DNA from 2 places in the Plantibacter sp. MCCC 1A11337 genome. Region 1 is predicted to be linked to the other one. Evidence: predicted binding sites of a transcription regulator. Region 1 holds the regulator's gene; the other holds the start of a gene.
What was found. The regulator HspR, encoded in region 1, represses chaperone genes until heat shock. The targets are predictions, from matches to a motif close to AAGTTGAGTCNNNNNGACTCAACTT.
Positions count from the first base shown of each region.

Region 2: HOW07_RS07250 (ATP-dependent Clp protease ATP-binding subunit) is a predicted target of HspR. The motif match lies at 3,408-3,432, and genes of this name have one in related genera.

Region 1 is NZ_JABJWX010000002.1:905,080-912,295, forward strand. It holds gene dnaK (molecular chaperone DnaK) at 1-1,350, shown strand, start outside; gene HOW07_RS11695 (nucleotide exchange factor GrpE) at 1,353-2,027, shown strand; gene HOW07_RS11700 (DnaJ C-terminal domain-containing protein) at 2,030-3,025, shown strand; gene HOW07_RS11705 (heat shock protein transcriptional repressor HspR) at 3,056-3,472, shown strand; gene HOW07_RS11710 (hypothetical protein) at 3,554-4,195, shown strand; gene HOW07_RS11715 (methyltransferase) at 4,235-5,434, shown strand; gene HOW07_RS11720 (DUF817 domain-containing protein) at 5,628-6,545, shown strand; gene HOW07_RS11725 (cell wall metabolism sensor histidine kinase WalK) at 6,651-7,216, shown strand, end outside.
Region 2 is NZ_JABJWX010000001.1:1,569,452-1,576,667, reverse strand. It holds gene HOW07_RS07270 (ABC transporter ATP-binding protein) at 1-263, opposite strand, end outside; gene HOW07_RS07265 (iron chelate uptake ABC transporter family permease subunit) at 265-1,308, opposite strand; gene HOW07_RS07260 (iron chelate uptake ABC transporter family permease subunit) at 1,305-2,375, opposite strand; gene HOW07_RS07255 (siderophore-interacting protein) at 2,380-3,330, opposite strand; gene HOW07_RS07250 (ATP-dependent Clp protease ATP-binding subunit) at 3,453-5,615, shown strand; gene HOW07_RS07245 (PrsW family glutamic-type intramembrane protease) at 5,840-6,817, shown strand; gene HOW07_RS07240 (hypothetical protein) at 6,905-7,216, shown strand, end outside.

The sequences.
Region 1 (7,216 bases):
GGTGGCGGTACCTTCGACGTCTCGCTGCTCGAAGTGGGCAAGGACGACGACTTCTCCACCATCCAGGTCCGCTCCACCTCCGGTGACAACCGCCTCGGTGGAGACGACTGGGACCAGCGCGTCGTCGACTACCTGATCAAGCGCTTCAAGGACTCGACCGGTGTCGACGTCTCGGGCGACAAGATCGCGAAGCAGCGCCTCAAGGAAGCCGCCGAGCAGGCGAAGAAGGAGCTCAGCTCCTCGATGTCGACCTCGATCCAGCTCCCGTACCTCTCCCTCACGGAGAACGGCCCGGCCAACCTCGACGAGACGCTCTCCCGCGCCAAGTTCGAGGAGCTCACGCAGGACCTGCTCGAGCGCACCCGCAAGCCGTTCAACGACGTCATCGCCGAGGCCGGCGTGAAGGTCTCCGACATCGCACACGTCGTGCTCGTCGGTGGATCGACCCGCATGCCCGCCGTCGCGGAGCTCGTCAAGAAGCTCACCGGTGGTCAGGAGCCCAACAAGGGCGTCAACCCTGACGAGGTCGTCGCCGTCGGCGCAGCCCTCCAGGCCGGCGTGCTGAAGGGTGAGCGCAAGGACGTGCTGCTCATCGACGTCACCCCCCTGTCGCTCGGTATCGAGACCAAGGGTGGCATCATGACGAAGCTCATCGAGCGCAACACCGCGATCCCCACGAAGCGGAGCGAGACCTTCACCACGGCCGACGACAACCAGCCGTCCGTCGCGATCCAGGTCTTCCAGGGCGAGCGCGAGTTCACCCGCGACAACAAGAACCTCGGCACCTTCGAGTTGACCGGCATCGCGCCGGCTCCGCGCGGTGTGCCGCAGGTCGAGGTCACCTTCGACATCGACGCCAACGGCATCGTGCACGTGTCCGCCAAGGACAAGGGCACCGGCAAGGAGCAGTCGATGACCATCACCGGTGGTTCGTCCCTCGGCAAGGAGGACATCGAGCGCATGGTCCGCGAGGCCGAGGAGCACGCTGCGGACGACAAGGCCCGCCGCGAGCAGGCCGAGGTCCGCAACAGCGCCGAGCAGCTCGCCTACTCGATCGACAAGCTCATCAAGGAGAACGACGACAAGCTGCCCGAGGACGTCAAGACCGACGTCCAGGCTGATGTCGACGCCCTGAAGAGCGCGCTCGCCGGTGAGGACGAGGACGCGGTGAAGACCGCGTTCGACAAGCTCAACGAGAGCCAGGTCAAGCTCGGCGAGGCGATCTACGCCCAGGCGCAGGCCTCCGAGTCCGCCGCAGGAACCGAGGCCCCGGCTGAGGAGGCGACCTCGGACGAGGACGTCGTCGACGCCGAGGTCGTCGAGGACGAAGACGACAAGGACAAGAAGTAACCATGACTGACGAGAACCAGAACCAGAACCAGGACGATCCCATCATTCGTGACAAGCGACGGATCGACCCGGAGACCGGCGAGGTTCGTCAGCCTGGCACCGAGGGGGTTGACGCCGACGCGTCGGCCCCCTCGGGCGCACCTGCCGAATCCGCCGACGCCGACGCACCGGCCGCCGACGACGAGCTGACCGTCGAGGACATCCTCAACGCGGCTCCCGAGGAGCCCGTTCAGGGCGGCGACCTCTCCCCGGCCGAGCAGCTCGCTGCAGAACGCCTCGGCGACCTGCAGCGCGTCACGGCCGAGTACGCGAACTACCGGAAGCGCACCGAGGCCGGCCGTGAGGTGGAGCGCGAGCGCACCACCGGCGAGGTCGCCAAGGTCCTGCTCCCGGTGCTCGACGACCTCGACCGCGCTGAGAAGCACGGCGACCTCGAGGGCGACGCCCCCTTCACGCAGATCGCGGCCAAGCTCCGCGGTGCTGCCGAGAAGCTCGGGCTGAAGCCGTTCGGAGTGGTCGGCGAGACCTTCGACCCCAACGTGCACGAGGCCATCTTCCAGCAGCCCACGCCGGGCGCCGAGGGCGAGACCGTCCTCGACGTCGTGGAGACCGGGTACCACCTGGGCTCCACCCTGCTGCGCGCCGCGAAGGTGGTCGTCGCGGTCCCGGCGAGCTAGCCATGGCGAGTCAGGACTGGTTCGACAAGGACTTCTACAAGGTCCTCGGCGTCAAGAAGGACGTGACGCCGGCGGAACTGAAGAAGGTCTACCGGAAGCTCGCCCGGCAGTACCACCCGGACTCCAATCCGGGTGATGCGAAGGCCGAGGCGAAGTTCAAGGAGATCAGCGAGGCCCACTCGGTCCTCGGCGACCCCGAGCAGCGCAAGGAGTACGACGCCGTCCGCGCCATGGGCGGTGGAGCACGCTTCACCGCTCCGGGTGCCGGCGGCGGCCAGGGCGGCTTCGAGGACGTCTTCGGGTCGATGTTCGGTGGTGGTGGCGGTGGTCGCCAGAGCTACAGCTACCAGCAGGCCCCGCAGGGGTACGAGGACATCCTCGGCGGCATGTTCGGCCAGGGTGGCTTCGGCCAGACCACCGGTGGCTTCCGGGGCTACGGCGGACCCACGCCCGGCCGCGACATCACCGCGCACACGACGATCGACTTCATCACGGCCACGCAGGGCGACACCATCTCCCTGCAGACCTCCGAGGGACGCACCATCAAGGTGAAGATCCCGGCGGGCGTGTCGGACGGACAGAAGATCCGCCTGCGCGGCAAGGGGCAGCCGAGTCCGGACGGCGGCGAACCCGGCGATATCGTGGTCACCGTGAGTGTCCGCAAGCATCCCGTGTTCGAACGCGACGGCCTGAACCTCCGCGTCACCGTACCGGTCACCTTCGTGGAGGCCGCGCTCGGCGCCACGATCGAGGTCCCGACGCTCGGCGGCGACCCCGTCAAGCTGCGGGTCGCCCCCGGTACGCCGAGCGGTCGCGTCCTCCGCGTCAAGGGCCGCGGTGTCGCGACGACGAAGGGCACCGGCGACCTCCTGGCCGTCGTGCAGATCGTCGTCCCGGCGCACCTCGGCGGCGAGGCCAAGGAAGCACTCGAACGGTTCCACGAGCTGGAGCCGAAGGACAACCCCCGCGACGAACTCATCGCTCGGGCTCGGGGCTAGTAACCAGCAGCACACGGAAGGGCAGAGAGCATGGACGAGCATTCGCCGGTCTTCGCGATCGCGATGGCTGCCGAGCTCGCCGGCATGCACCCGCAGACCCTCCGGCAGTACGACCGGCTCGGTCTCGTGTCGCCGACGCGGACCGCCGGGAAGTCGCGCAGGTACTCGATGCGCGACATCGCCCAGCTGCGTGAGGTGTCCAGGCTCAGTGCGGAGGGCGTCAGCCTCGAGGGCATCTCCCGCATCCTGACCCTGGAGAACGAGGTCAGCTCGCTCCAGGGTCGGGTGCGGGAGCTCGAGCACGCGCTCGCCAACGCCCTGTTGCGGACCCCCGGCAACCGGGTGTTCGCCGCAGGTATGGAGGGGAGCGTCGTCCCGATGCGGAGCGGTACCCGCACCCGCCGCCGGACCGAGGTCGTCGTCTGGCGGCCGTCGCTCTCCGAGTGACCGACGAAAGCGCACTCGTGGTCGTCATCCCACATGGATGACGACCACGAGTGCGCTTTCGTGTGAGCGTAGGGTTGGGGCATGAGCGCGCAGCCCGTGGTGACGAAGCCGGACCCGGCGCAGACCGCACCCGCGACGGCCCGGAGGCGGCGCGGCGCCCGGCTGACCGGACTGACCGCCTACCCGCTCATGTACTTCGGTGTCGTCGCCGGCGTGCTTCCGCTGCTGACGCTCGTCGTGATCGGCGCCCCGATCCTCGTCGGCGTCCTGCTCGGTGCGGGCGAAGCCGAATGGGTCGACGGCTTCTCGCGCGTGTTCGGGTTCATCCTGCTCTTCCTCACACCGCCGTTCGGTGCCTGGGTGTGGGGGTACGTCGCGCTCGGGGTCGTCGCCTTCCTCGGTGGCATCGCGCTCAGCCTGCGGATCCTGCGGCGTCACGGCGTGCGTCGCGCAGGAGCCGTCACGCACTGGGGCATGTGGGCCACCGTCCCGCTGCAGCTCATCTTCGCGGTGATCAGCCTCGTGATCGTGTTCGGTGCGATCGCGTCCGTCCGCGCCGAGGACGCCAGTGGCCTCGAGACCGTGCGAGCCTTCGGACAAGGCGTCGCCATCGCCACGGTCGTCAACCTCCTCGTCTCCGCCGGGCTCGGTGTCCTCGTCTTCCCGGCCGTCCTCCGGGCCGTGAAGGCGGAGAAGCCGGCTCGACGCGTCCGCCGACGGTGACGCCGTTCCTCGTATCGCGTGGCCGGTTACGCTGAGGGGATGCCCGAGTTCTCCTTCGACGCGCTGCGCCGGTTCCCCGATCACGAGGCACCCAACCTCTTCGCCGTCGACGCGACCGATCGGCTCCTGCTCGACGAAGCGGCCGAGGCCCTGGCCGGGCGGGTGCCGACGCCCGGCGAGATCGTCGTCGTCGGCGACGCCTACGGGGCGCTCACCCTCGGTGCCATCGCGCTCCTCGGGGCGACGGACGTCCGGGTCCACCAGGACGCCGCCGTCGGAGAACGTGCCCTCGCGGCCAACGCCGAACGGCTCGGCGTCGACGGCGGCTTCCGCAACCTGCCGCTCGGCGAGGGGCTGTTCTCCGGCGCATCGCTCGTCCTCCTCCAGTTGCCCAAGCACCTCGAGGCACTGCACGAGATCGCCGCCGCCGTGGCCCGCTGGAGCGCTGCGGACGTCCGTCTCCTGGCCGGTGGCCGGGTGAAGCACCTGACGCCCGCGATGAACAAGGTCCTCGGTCGGAGCTTCTCGACCGTCACCGCGAGCCTCGCCCGGCAGAAGTCCCGGGTGCTCCGCGCCAGCGACCCGGTGACCCCCGCCGTCGAGGGAGAGCGTGACGAGGCCGACACCACGGTCTCGACCACGCTGCGGGCCGAACACCACGCCGACATCGGCCTGACCATCGCCGCCACCGGCGCGGCGTTCGCGGGGACGAAGCTCGACATCGGCACCCGCTTCCTGCTCGAGGCGCTGCCGGAGATCGCGTCCGACGCCCGGACGGCCATCGACCTCGGCTGCGGCACCGGCGTCCTCGCGGTGTCGCTCGCCATCGCCCGACCCGAGCTCGCGGTCATCGCGACCGACCAGTCCGCCGCAGCGGTCGCCTCGACCACCGCGACCATCGCCGCCAACGACGACACCGACCGCCGACTGGCCGAGCGCATCACGGTGCTCCGCGACGACGGCCTGTCGATGCAGCCGGACGCGTCAGCCGACCTCATCGTCCTGAACCCGCCCTTCCACAGCGGGACCACCGTGCACACGGGCGTCGCGCACGACCTGTTCGCCGAGGCCGCGCGTGTCCTGCAGCCGGGTGGCACCCTCGCCGTCGTGTGGAACTCGCACCTCGGCTACCGGGCGGCGCTCGAGCGGCTCGTCGGCCCGACGACGCAGCTCGCGCGCAACCAGAAGTTCACGGTGACGATCTCGCGCCCCCGGGCCGCCGGCGAGCCGCGTCCGTAACTCCTGCTGCTTGGACCGCTCGACGAGCACCGGCCGCTCGAGCGCCGGCATCGTCGACAGTCCGGACGGGCGTTGCAGGAGTCATGTGCGTCAGGCGGCGTTCCAGAGGCGCTCGATGCGCGACGTCGCAGCCCGCGTCGGGGTGGTCCCGACGTCCCAGGTGCGGCGCCGAATGTGCCCGTATGCTGGCCCGATGTCCGAGCCGCCCACCCCCGCAGACGGAGCGGGTCGCGACGCACGCCGGGCGGACCAGCACGAACTGACCGCGGTCGAGCGCTGCATCGACGACCGGGCCAACCGGCTCCTGCGCGACGCCCCCGACGGTGGTGCGCGGGCGAAAGCCGTCGAGTTCCTCGTCTTCGGGGCGAAACAGGCGTGGGCGTGCATCTTCGGCGCAGCGATGCTCACCGTGATCGTCGCCGCCCGCCTCTGGTACCCCGACGACGTCTGGCTCGCCCGGAACGACGCGCTCGTCATCGCTGCGATCGTGATCCAGGTGGTCATGATCGCCACGAGGCTGGAGACCGGTCGCGAACTCTGGGTGATCGTCCTGTTCCACATCGTCGGGACGGGTATGGAGCTGTTCAAGACCGGGATCGGGTCGTGGGAGTACGACGGCGGCGGGGTCCTGCACCTCGGCTCCGTGCCGTTGTACACCGGGTTCATGTACGCGGCCGTCGGGTCGTACATGGTCCGCGTGTACCGGCTCTTCGACTTGCGGTTCGACCGCTATCCACGGGTGTGGCTCACGACGATCATCGCCGCCGGCATCTACGTCAACTTCTTCAGCCAGCACTACGTCGTCGATCTGCGATGGGTGCTGCTCGCTGCCGTCCTCCTCGTGTTCGCACGGACGATGATGCACTTCCGCGTGTTCCGTCGGACGCACCGCATGCCCGTGCTGCTGGCGTTCCTGCTCGTGGCCTGCTTCATCTGGATCGCGGAGAACATCGGGACGATCACGGGCGCCTGGCTGTACCCGAATCAGGAGGACGGCTGGCAGCTCGTCCCGCTCACCAAGCTGGTTTCGTGGTTCCTCCTCATGATGATCTCGGTGGTGATGGTCACCTGGGTGTACCCGCCCAGGCGGCCCGATCACGTGCCGACCTGAGCCGCCTGCTGTCAACGGTTTCGGAGCGCGGTCCGCACACCGGGTAGGGTTCGGGAGTGAGCGGCCCGAGCCCGGTGATCGCTCGTCCCCTTCCGGAGAGCAGCCATGGCCCAGCGTCAGCCCCAGGATCCACGATTCCGTGATCGTGGCGGCGCCCGGCCAGCCCCCATGCAGGCGGGTCACGTTCAAGCCGGCCCGGCCCGGCCCGCCCCGGCTCGACCTGCCGCCGCTCCACGACCCGCGTCGCCAGCCGTCGGCATCTCCGTCCCGGCGGCGGCCGCCGCACCCCTCCCGCGGACGAACCACCTCTTCGCCGGAGCGCAGTTCGCGTTCATCGCCTCGATCCTGATGCTCGGGCTGTACATCGGCCTGACCTCGACCTGGACCCTGCTGGAGCCCGACTTCCTCATCGGGCTCTCCCTGACGGCCGCGGCCACGTCCCTGCTCTTCGCCGTGCCACCGTCCGGCGCGCTCCGTGGCCTGCTCGTGCTGGTGCCGACCATCGACATCCTCGCCGTCGGCTTCTTCCGCGACACCCTGCCGAACCTGCCGACGTCGGGTCTCCTCATCGTGATCCCGGTCCTCTGGCTCGCGGGTGGGTTCGGGGTCTCGGCCCTGCCCGTCCCGGTCTTCGGAGCGATCTTCGTCTCCCTCATCCCGGTGGCGCGCGC
Region 2 (7,216 bases), on a different contig from region 1:
AGCAGCCCGATGCGTTTCGCGACCTCCTTCGACGGGTAGCGCGTGATCTCCTGACCGTCGAGCACGACGTGCCCCTGGGTCGGCTTCAGCAGCCGGGCGAGGGCACGCAGGAGCGTCGATTTGCCACAGGCGTTCGGCCCGACGATGACCGTGAACGAGTCGTCGGGGATCGCGATGTCCAGCTCGTGGATGATGGTCCGCTGGTCGTAGCCGACGCGGAGGCCTGTCCCGGCGAGTCTGGTGGTGGGGCTGTCGGTCTTCATGTCAGCGCTTTCCCGCCTGCGTGATGAGCAGGGCGATGAGGTAGATGCCACCGAGGGTCACGGTCACCGCACCGACCGGCAGGGCGGCCGGGGCGATGATCCGCTGAGCCACGACGTCACTCACGAGGAGCAACGCCGCGCCCATGGCGGCCGAGGGGACGAGGGTGATGCCGGCGGACTTCGTCAGTCGCCGGGCGAGTTGGGGTGCGGCGAGGGCGACGAAGATGATCGGGCCGGCGACCGCGGTGACGGTCGCGGTGAGCGCGACGCCGATCACGAGCAGCAGCAGCCGCGTGCGCTCGACCGGGATGCCGAGGGCGCTCGCGATGTCGTCGCCGAACGCCAGCATGCCGAGTCGGCGGGACATGAGCGCGAGGAGGGGGACGAGGACCGCGACGGCGATCGTCATGGGCACGACGTCCTGCCACCCGAGGTCGGCGAGCGAACCCATGCCCCAGCTCGCGGCCGCGATGGCGGCGTTGAGGTCCGCCCGCAGCTGCAGGTAGTCGTTGAACGCGTTGAGGACGGCGCTGATCGCGATGCCGATCACGATGAGCCGGAAGCCCTGGACGCCCTTAGACCACGCGAGGAGATAGACGACGAGCGCCGTCGCGAGCCCGCCGATCAACGCACCGGACACCGTGGCCGCATAGTTCCCGCCGACGACGAGGGTGACGATGAGCGCGCCGGTGAACGCGCCGGAGTTGAAGCCGATGATGTCGGGACTGCCGAGCGGGTTCCGGGTGATCGACTGGAAGATCGCACCGGAGAGCCCGAGCGCGATCCCGCCGACGACGGCGATCACGACCCGCGGCAGGCGCCACTCCCAGACGATGCGGAGAACGCTCTCCGAGCCCGTGCCGGTGAACGCGGCGAGCAGCTTGTCGAGCGGGATGCGGTACTCGCCCTGGGTGAGCGCGAAGGCGCCGACCCCGACGACGACGGCGACCAGGGTGCCGACGACGACCAGCTCGCGCCGGTGGACCACCCAGCTGACCCGACCGACCCGCACGGTGCGCCGACCCGGCTCGGCGACCGCGGTCACAGCCCCTGCGCCTTCGAACGGCGGATGAGCACGATGAGGAGCGGGGCACCCACGAACGCCGTGACGATCCCGACCGGCATCTCGCCGGGGACGGCGATCCGCCCGACGAGGTCGGACAGCAGGAAGATGATCGGCGCGAACACCATCGTGAACGGGAGTACCCAGCGCTGGTCCGGTCCGACGATGGCGCGGGCGAGGTAGGGCGACATGAGTCCGAGGAAGGCGATCGGTCCGGCCGCCGCGGTGGCCGAACCGCACAACAGGGTGATCGCGACGACCGAGAGCACCCGCGTCCGGAGCACCTTCGTGCCGAGCGAGGTCGCGAGGTCGTCTCCGAGGGCGACGGCGTTGAGTGACCGCGAGACGACGAGCGCGAGGACGACTCCGACGATGAGGAACGGCAACACCCCGAGGAACACGTCCATCTGGCGGTTTTGCAGTGATCCAGCCTGCCAGAAGCGGATCTTGTCGAAGATGTCGGGGTTGCGGATCGTGATGGCGAAAGTCACCCCCTGCAGCGCTGCGGAGAGCGCGACGCCGGCGAGCACGAGGCGGACCGGGGTTGCCCCGGCGCGGCCCCGGGAGCCGATCACGTACACGATGACGGAGGCGAGGCCCGCGCCGGCGAAGGACCACCACACGTACGAGCTCAGGTCGGCGGTGCCGGCGATGGCGACGGCGAGCACGACCGCGATGTACGCGCCGGCGTTGACGCCGAGGATGCCGGGGTCGGCGAGCGGGTTCCGCGTGACGGCCTGCATCATCGCTCCGGCGAGACCGAGCGCCGCTCCGACGCCGATGGCCAGGAGCATGCGCGGCACCCGGAACCCGGTGACGAGGATCGCGTTGGTGTCGTCGCCGCCCTGCGTGAGGGCGCGCCACACATCTGCGGCACTGATGGTCCCCGAGCCGATGAAGAGGCTGCCGACGGCGATGGCGGCGAGCACGACGAGCGCTGCGACGAGGAGGAGCCAGCGTGAGGCGGTCGATCGGGCGATGCCGGTCGACGTCTCTCGTGCGCGGGCGGCCGCGGTCGGGAGCCGCAGGCTGTCGAGGTCGGCGCTCACCGGCTCATCGGTTGTCTTCGGCCTTGCCGTGTCGCCAGTAGCCCATGAACGCGACCGACTTGCGGTCGACGCCGCACCCGGAGACGAGGTGTCGGCGGAGCGTCTTGATGGCCGACGCCTCTCCGGCGAGCCACGCATAGAGCGGTGCGCTCTCGAGGACGGGGCCTCCGGTCGCGTTGACCGGTGCTTCCCAGAGCAGCTCGGTGTCGACGTCGACGTCCTCGAGTGCCGGCTGCGTGGCGATCGTGGCGGTGTCGACGCTCGGCGCGAGGCGGCTCGCGATGCGCTCGACCTCGGGGATGAGCAGGGTGCCCACGGGCTGGTCGCCGCGCGGGAGGACGACGACCTCGATCCCGTCGGGCTTCGTGGACAGGGCGGCGATGTCGTCCTCGTGCGGCAGCTCGACGACGGCGATCCCGCGCGCGGTGCTCGGCAGGCGCTCGAGGATCCCGGCGATCCCGGGCAGGGCCGTCTCGTCGCCGGCGAGGAGCACCTGGTCGACGGTGGCCGGCGCATGCCAGTCGATGCCGCCGGCCGGGACGGCCGACCGGGCGTTCGGGACGTTGACGACGAGCTCGTCGCCGACCTTCGCGTCCATCGCCCAGGTGGACGCGGGGCCGACGCGGCCGTGCAGGGCGATGTCGACGTCGAACTCGGCGAGCTCCGGCCGGACCTCGCGGATCGTGTACGTGCGCATCGGGTGACGCTTGTCGTTGGGCAGCAGCCGCCAGGCCTGGTACCAGTCGTCGTGCATCGGCAGCTCGTCGAAACCGGTGTCGGGCAGCGGGAAGAGCAGCTTGATGCGCTGATCGTGGCGGTTGTCCGCGATGTGCTGGACCTCGGGGCCCGTGAACGTGAAGCGCCGATAGCTCGGGCTCACCTGCTCGATGCGCCGGACGACGGCTGCGAGGAGGATGAAGATCGAGTCGGGGGTCTGTTCACTGAGGCGAGGCATCGATAGGTAAGCCTACCCTTCGATGCGCTGAAGGTCACCCGCCGATCGCACCTTGTCGGCGGGGAGTGGCGGTGGTAAACTTGAGTCAGATTCACTCAAGTTTTGAACAGGAGATCCTACCCATGCCAGCAGGCCAGACGCCTCAGCAAGAGGATCAGCGCAGCGCGCTCGAGCAGTACGGCGTCAACCTGACCGAGATCGCCGCCTCCGGCAAGCTCGATCCGGTCATCGGCCGCGACGCCGAGATCCGCCGCGTGAGCCAGGTCCTCACGCGGCGCACCAAGAACAACCCCGTCCTCATCGGCGAGCCCGGCGTCGGTAAGACCGCCGTCGTCGAAGGCCTCGCCCAGCGCATCGTCGCGGGCGACGTCGCCGAGAGCCTCAAGGGCAAGCAGCTCATCTCCCTCGACCTCTCCGCGCTCGTGGCCGGCGCCATGTACCGCGGGCAGTTCGAGGAACGCCTCAAGGCCGTACTCAAGGAGATCGACGAGTCCGACGGACAGATCATCACCTTCATCGACGAGCTCCACGTCCTCATGGGTGCCGGCGGCGGCGAGGGGTCCGTCGCGGCGGCCAACATGCTGAAGCCCATGCTCGCCCGCGGCGAGCTGCGGCTGATCGGCGCGACCACGCTCGACGAGTACCGCGAGTTCATCGAGAAGGACGCCGCCATGGAGCGTCGCTTCCAGCAGGTGTTCGTGGCGGAGCCGAGCGTCGAGGACACGGTGGCCATCCTCCGCGGCCTCAAGGAGCGGTACGAGGCGCACCACAAGGTGGCCATCGCCGACAACGCGCTCGTCGCGGCGGCAGCCCTGTCCAACCGCTACATCACGTCGCGGCAGCTGCCCGACAAGGCGATCGACCTCATCGACGAGGCTGCCAGCCGGTTGCGCATGGAGATCGACTCGGCCCCCGTCGAGATCGACGAGCTCCGACGCAGCGTCGACCGTTTGAAGCTCGAGGAGCTCGCCCTCAAGAAGGAGAAGGACGACGCCTCGAAGGAGCGCCTCGCCCGCCTTCGGGAGGACCTCGCGACCCGCCAGGCCGCGCTCGGCGAACTGCAGGCGCGCTGGGAGCGCGAGCGCGCGAGCCTCAACCGGGTCGGCGACCTCAAGAAGCAGCTCGACGCCGCCCGGAGCAAGGCCGAACGCGCCCAGCGCGAGGGCAAGCTCGAACAGGCGTCCAAGCTGCTCTACGCCGACATCCCGCAGCTCGAACGCGAACTCGCGCTCGCGGAGTCGGCCGAGCAGGACACCGACGGCGAACCCCGGATGGTCAACGACCAGGTGACCGCCGAGGACATCGCCGCCGTCATCGCCGCGTGGACCGGCATCCCCGTGGGTCGCCTGTTGCAGGGCGAAACGGAGAAACTGCTGCACCTCGAGCAGGAGCTGTCCCGCCGACTCATCGGGCAGCACCGTGCGGTCGCCGCCGTGTCCGACGCCGTCCGGCGCACCCGGGCCGGCATCTCCGATCCCGACCGCCCGACCGGCTCCTTCATGTTCCTCGGCCCCACCGGCGTCGGCAAGACCGAGCTGGCGAAGGCGCTCGCCGAGTTCCTCTTCGACGACGAGAAGGCCATGGTCCGCATCGACATGTCCGAATACGGCGAGAAGCACTCGGTCTCCCGGCTCGTCGGTGCACCTCCGGGGTACGTCGGCTACGAGCAGGGAGGGCAGCTCACCGAGGCCGTCCGTCGACGCCCGTACTCCGTCGTGCTGCTCGACGAGGTCGAGAAGGCGCACCCCGAGGTGTTCGACATCCTCCTCCAGGTGCTCGACGACGGCCGATTGACGGACGGACAGGGGCGCACCGTCGACTTCCGGAACGTCATCCTCGTGCTGACGTCCAACCTCGGCTCGCAGTACCTGATGGACGCATCGCTCTCGCTCGAGCAGAAGGAGGAGGCCGTCCAGCAGCTCGTGCGCCAGGCCTTCAAACCGGAGTTCATCAACCGTCTCGACGACATCGTCGTGTTCCAGCCGCTCAGCGAAGCGGAGCTCGGCCAGATCGTCGAGCTCTACATCGATCGCCTGCAGCGTCGACTGGGCGAGCGTCGGCTGCACCTCGCGGTCACGCCCGATGCGCGTGCGTGGCTCGCGGAGCGCGGATACGACCCCATGTACGGCGCGCGTCCGCTGCGTCGACTCATGCAGCGGGAGATCGACGACCGCCTCGCGCGGGCGATCCTCGACGGCTCGATCCGCGACGGCGACACCGTCCACGTCGGGCTCGCGAGCGACGGCGACGGCCTCACGGTCGAGCGAGCGGTGGTCCCGGCCTAGCCCGGCTGCTTGCGGCCAGCGCGGTGCGCTGACCCGAGCGCAGCCTATCGACGTGAGCGCGCCCCTCCGGAGGGGTGCGCTCGCGCGTCTGCCCTGCGCTCGCGCGACAGCACCGCGCTGGCATTGACCCCCGAGTGGGGGAGGAAACCCCTGGTGCCCGACGGATGCCGCGCACTAGCGTGATCCTCGCGGTGGGCCCGGTCGGCGCGCCCTGAGAGGACACGATGTCGCACGCAGCCCCGATCACGACGCCCGAGACCAGCGGCACCGCCGCGCCCCTCTGGCGTCACGCACACGCCCCCGCCTGGTTCTTCTTCGGCGGCCTGGCGCTCTGGCTGTTCCTGCTGCTGGTGCCGCACGTGCTCCTCGGCAACCCGGCGGTGGTCCCCGCGTGGATCCTGCTCGGCTCAGGGCTGGCCGCGTCCACCCTGCTGCTCATCATGGCTCGACGTCTCCAGTCGGGCGACGGCGTCACGACGGCGACGCTCCTCTGGGCGGTGCTGGTCGGAGGCTTCATCGCCATCACGCTCGGCAGCACCTTCGACTCCCTCATCGGCGTCGCCGCGACCGATGCCGGCGAGAACCCGCACGACATCGGGCTCTTCTTCGCCGGGGTCGCCGAGGAACTGGCGAAGATCATCGCCGTCGTGATCGTGGCATGGCGGTTGCCGGTGAAGACCGCCCGCGGTGGGCTCTTCGTCGGCGGTGCCGTCGGCATCGGCTTCGCCGTCCTCGAGAACCTCTGGTACATCGGACAGGGATGGGCGGCCGGCGTCGAAGCATCGCAGAAGCTCGCCGCCGGCTCACCACCCCTCGAGACCATCCTCACGCACCCGGCGTTCCAGGCGGCCGGAGCCGCGTTCGCCCGGACGATCTTCGACCCGGTCGGCCACCCACTGTGGACGGCGCTGCTCGCCGCCGCGGTGTTCGCCGCTGCACGCAACGGACGGTTCCGGATCACCGTGGGGGTGCTCCTGACCTACCTGCTCGTCGCGGTCATGCACGGCCTGTGGGACGGTAACACCGTGCTCTGGGGGCTGCTGTTCCCGGCCATGCCGGTGCTCAAGGTGCTCGTCGTCCCGGCCATGATCGTGCTCGTCGTCGCCTTCGCGCTCATCTGGCGGGCGCAGGCCCGTCGCATCAACCGCGACGCCGGCGTCGTGTCGCTCCACGTCCCGCGTCGCGAGCGGAAGCGGGCCTGACCACCGGACGCGCGAGGTCTGCTGCGATCCGGGCATGCCGGGGAGTAGCGTGAAGCGCACCCGATCCGCGACGCCGAGGAGACACCCATGCTGGGACGCAAGACCTTCGAACAGCGAGAGGTCGACCAGGCGAAGACGATGATCGCCGCGCTGGTCGCCGGACGCGAGACGCTGGCCGAGGCCGGGGCGGACCCCGCAGCGTTGGCCGTGGTCGACCCCGAGTTCTTCACCGGTCTCACCCTCGTGCTCGACCGGCCGTTCGTCCACCGGGTGCGCTCGGTGCTCGGGAAAGGTCCCGGGGCCCTCAACGAGCTCGAACTCATCGTCGCGTCGATCCTCCACCACGACCGGGTGTTCACGGTGGGGACCGTGTTGCAGTACGCCGAAGGGGCGTCGTTC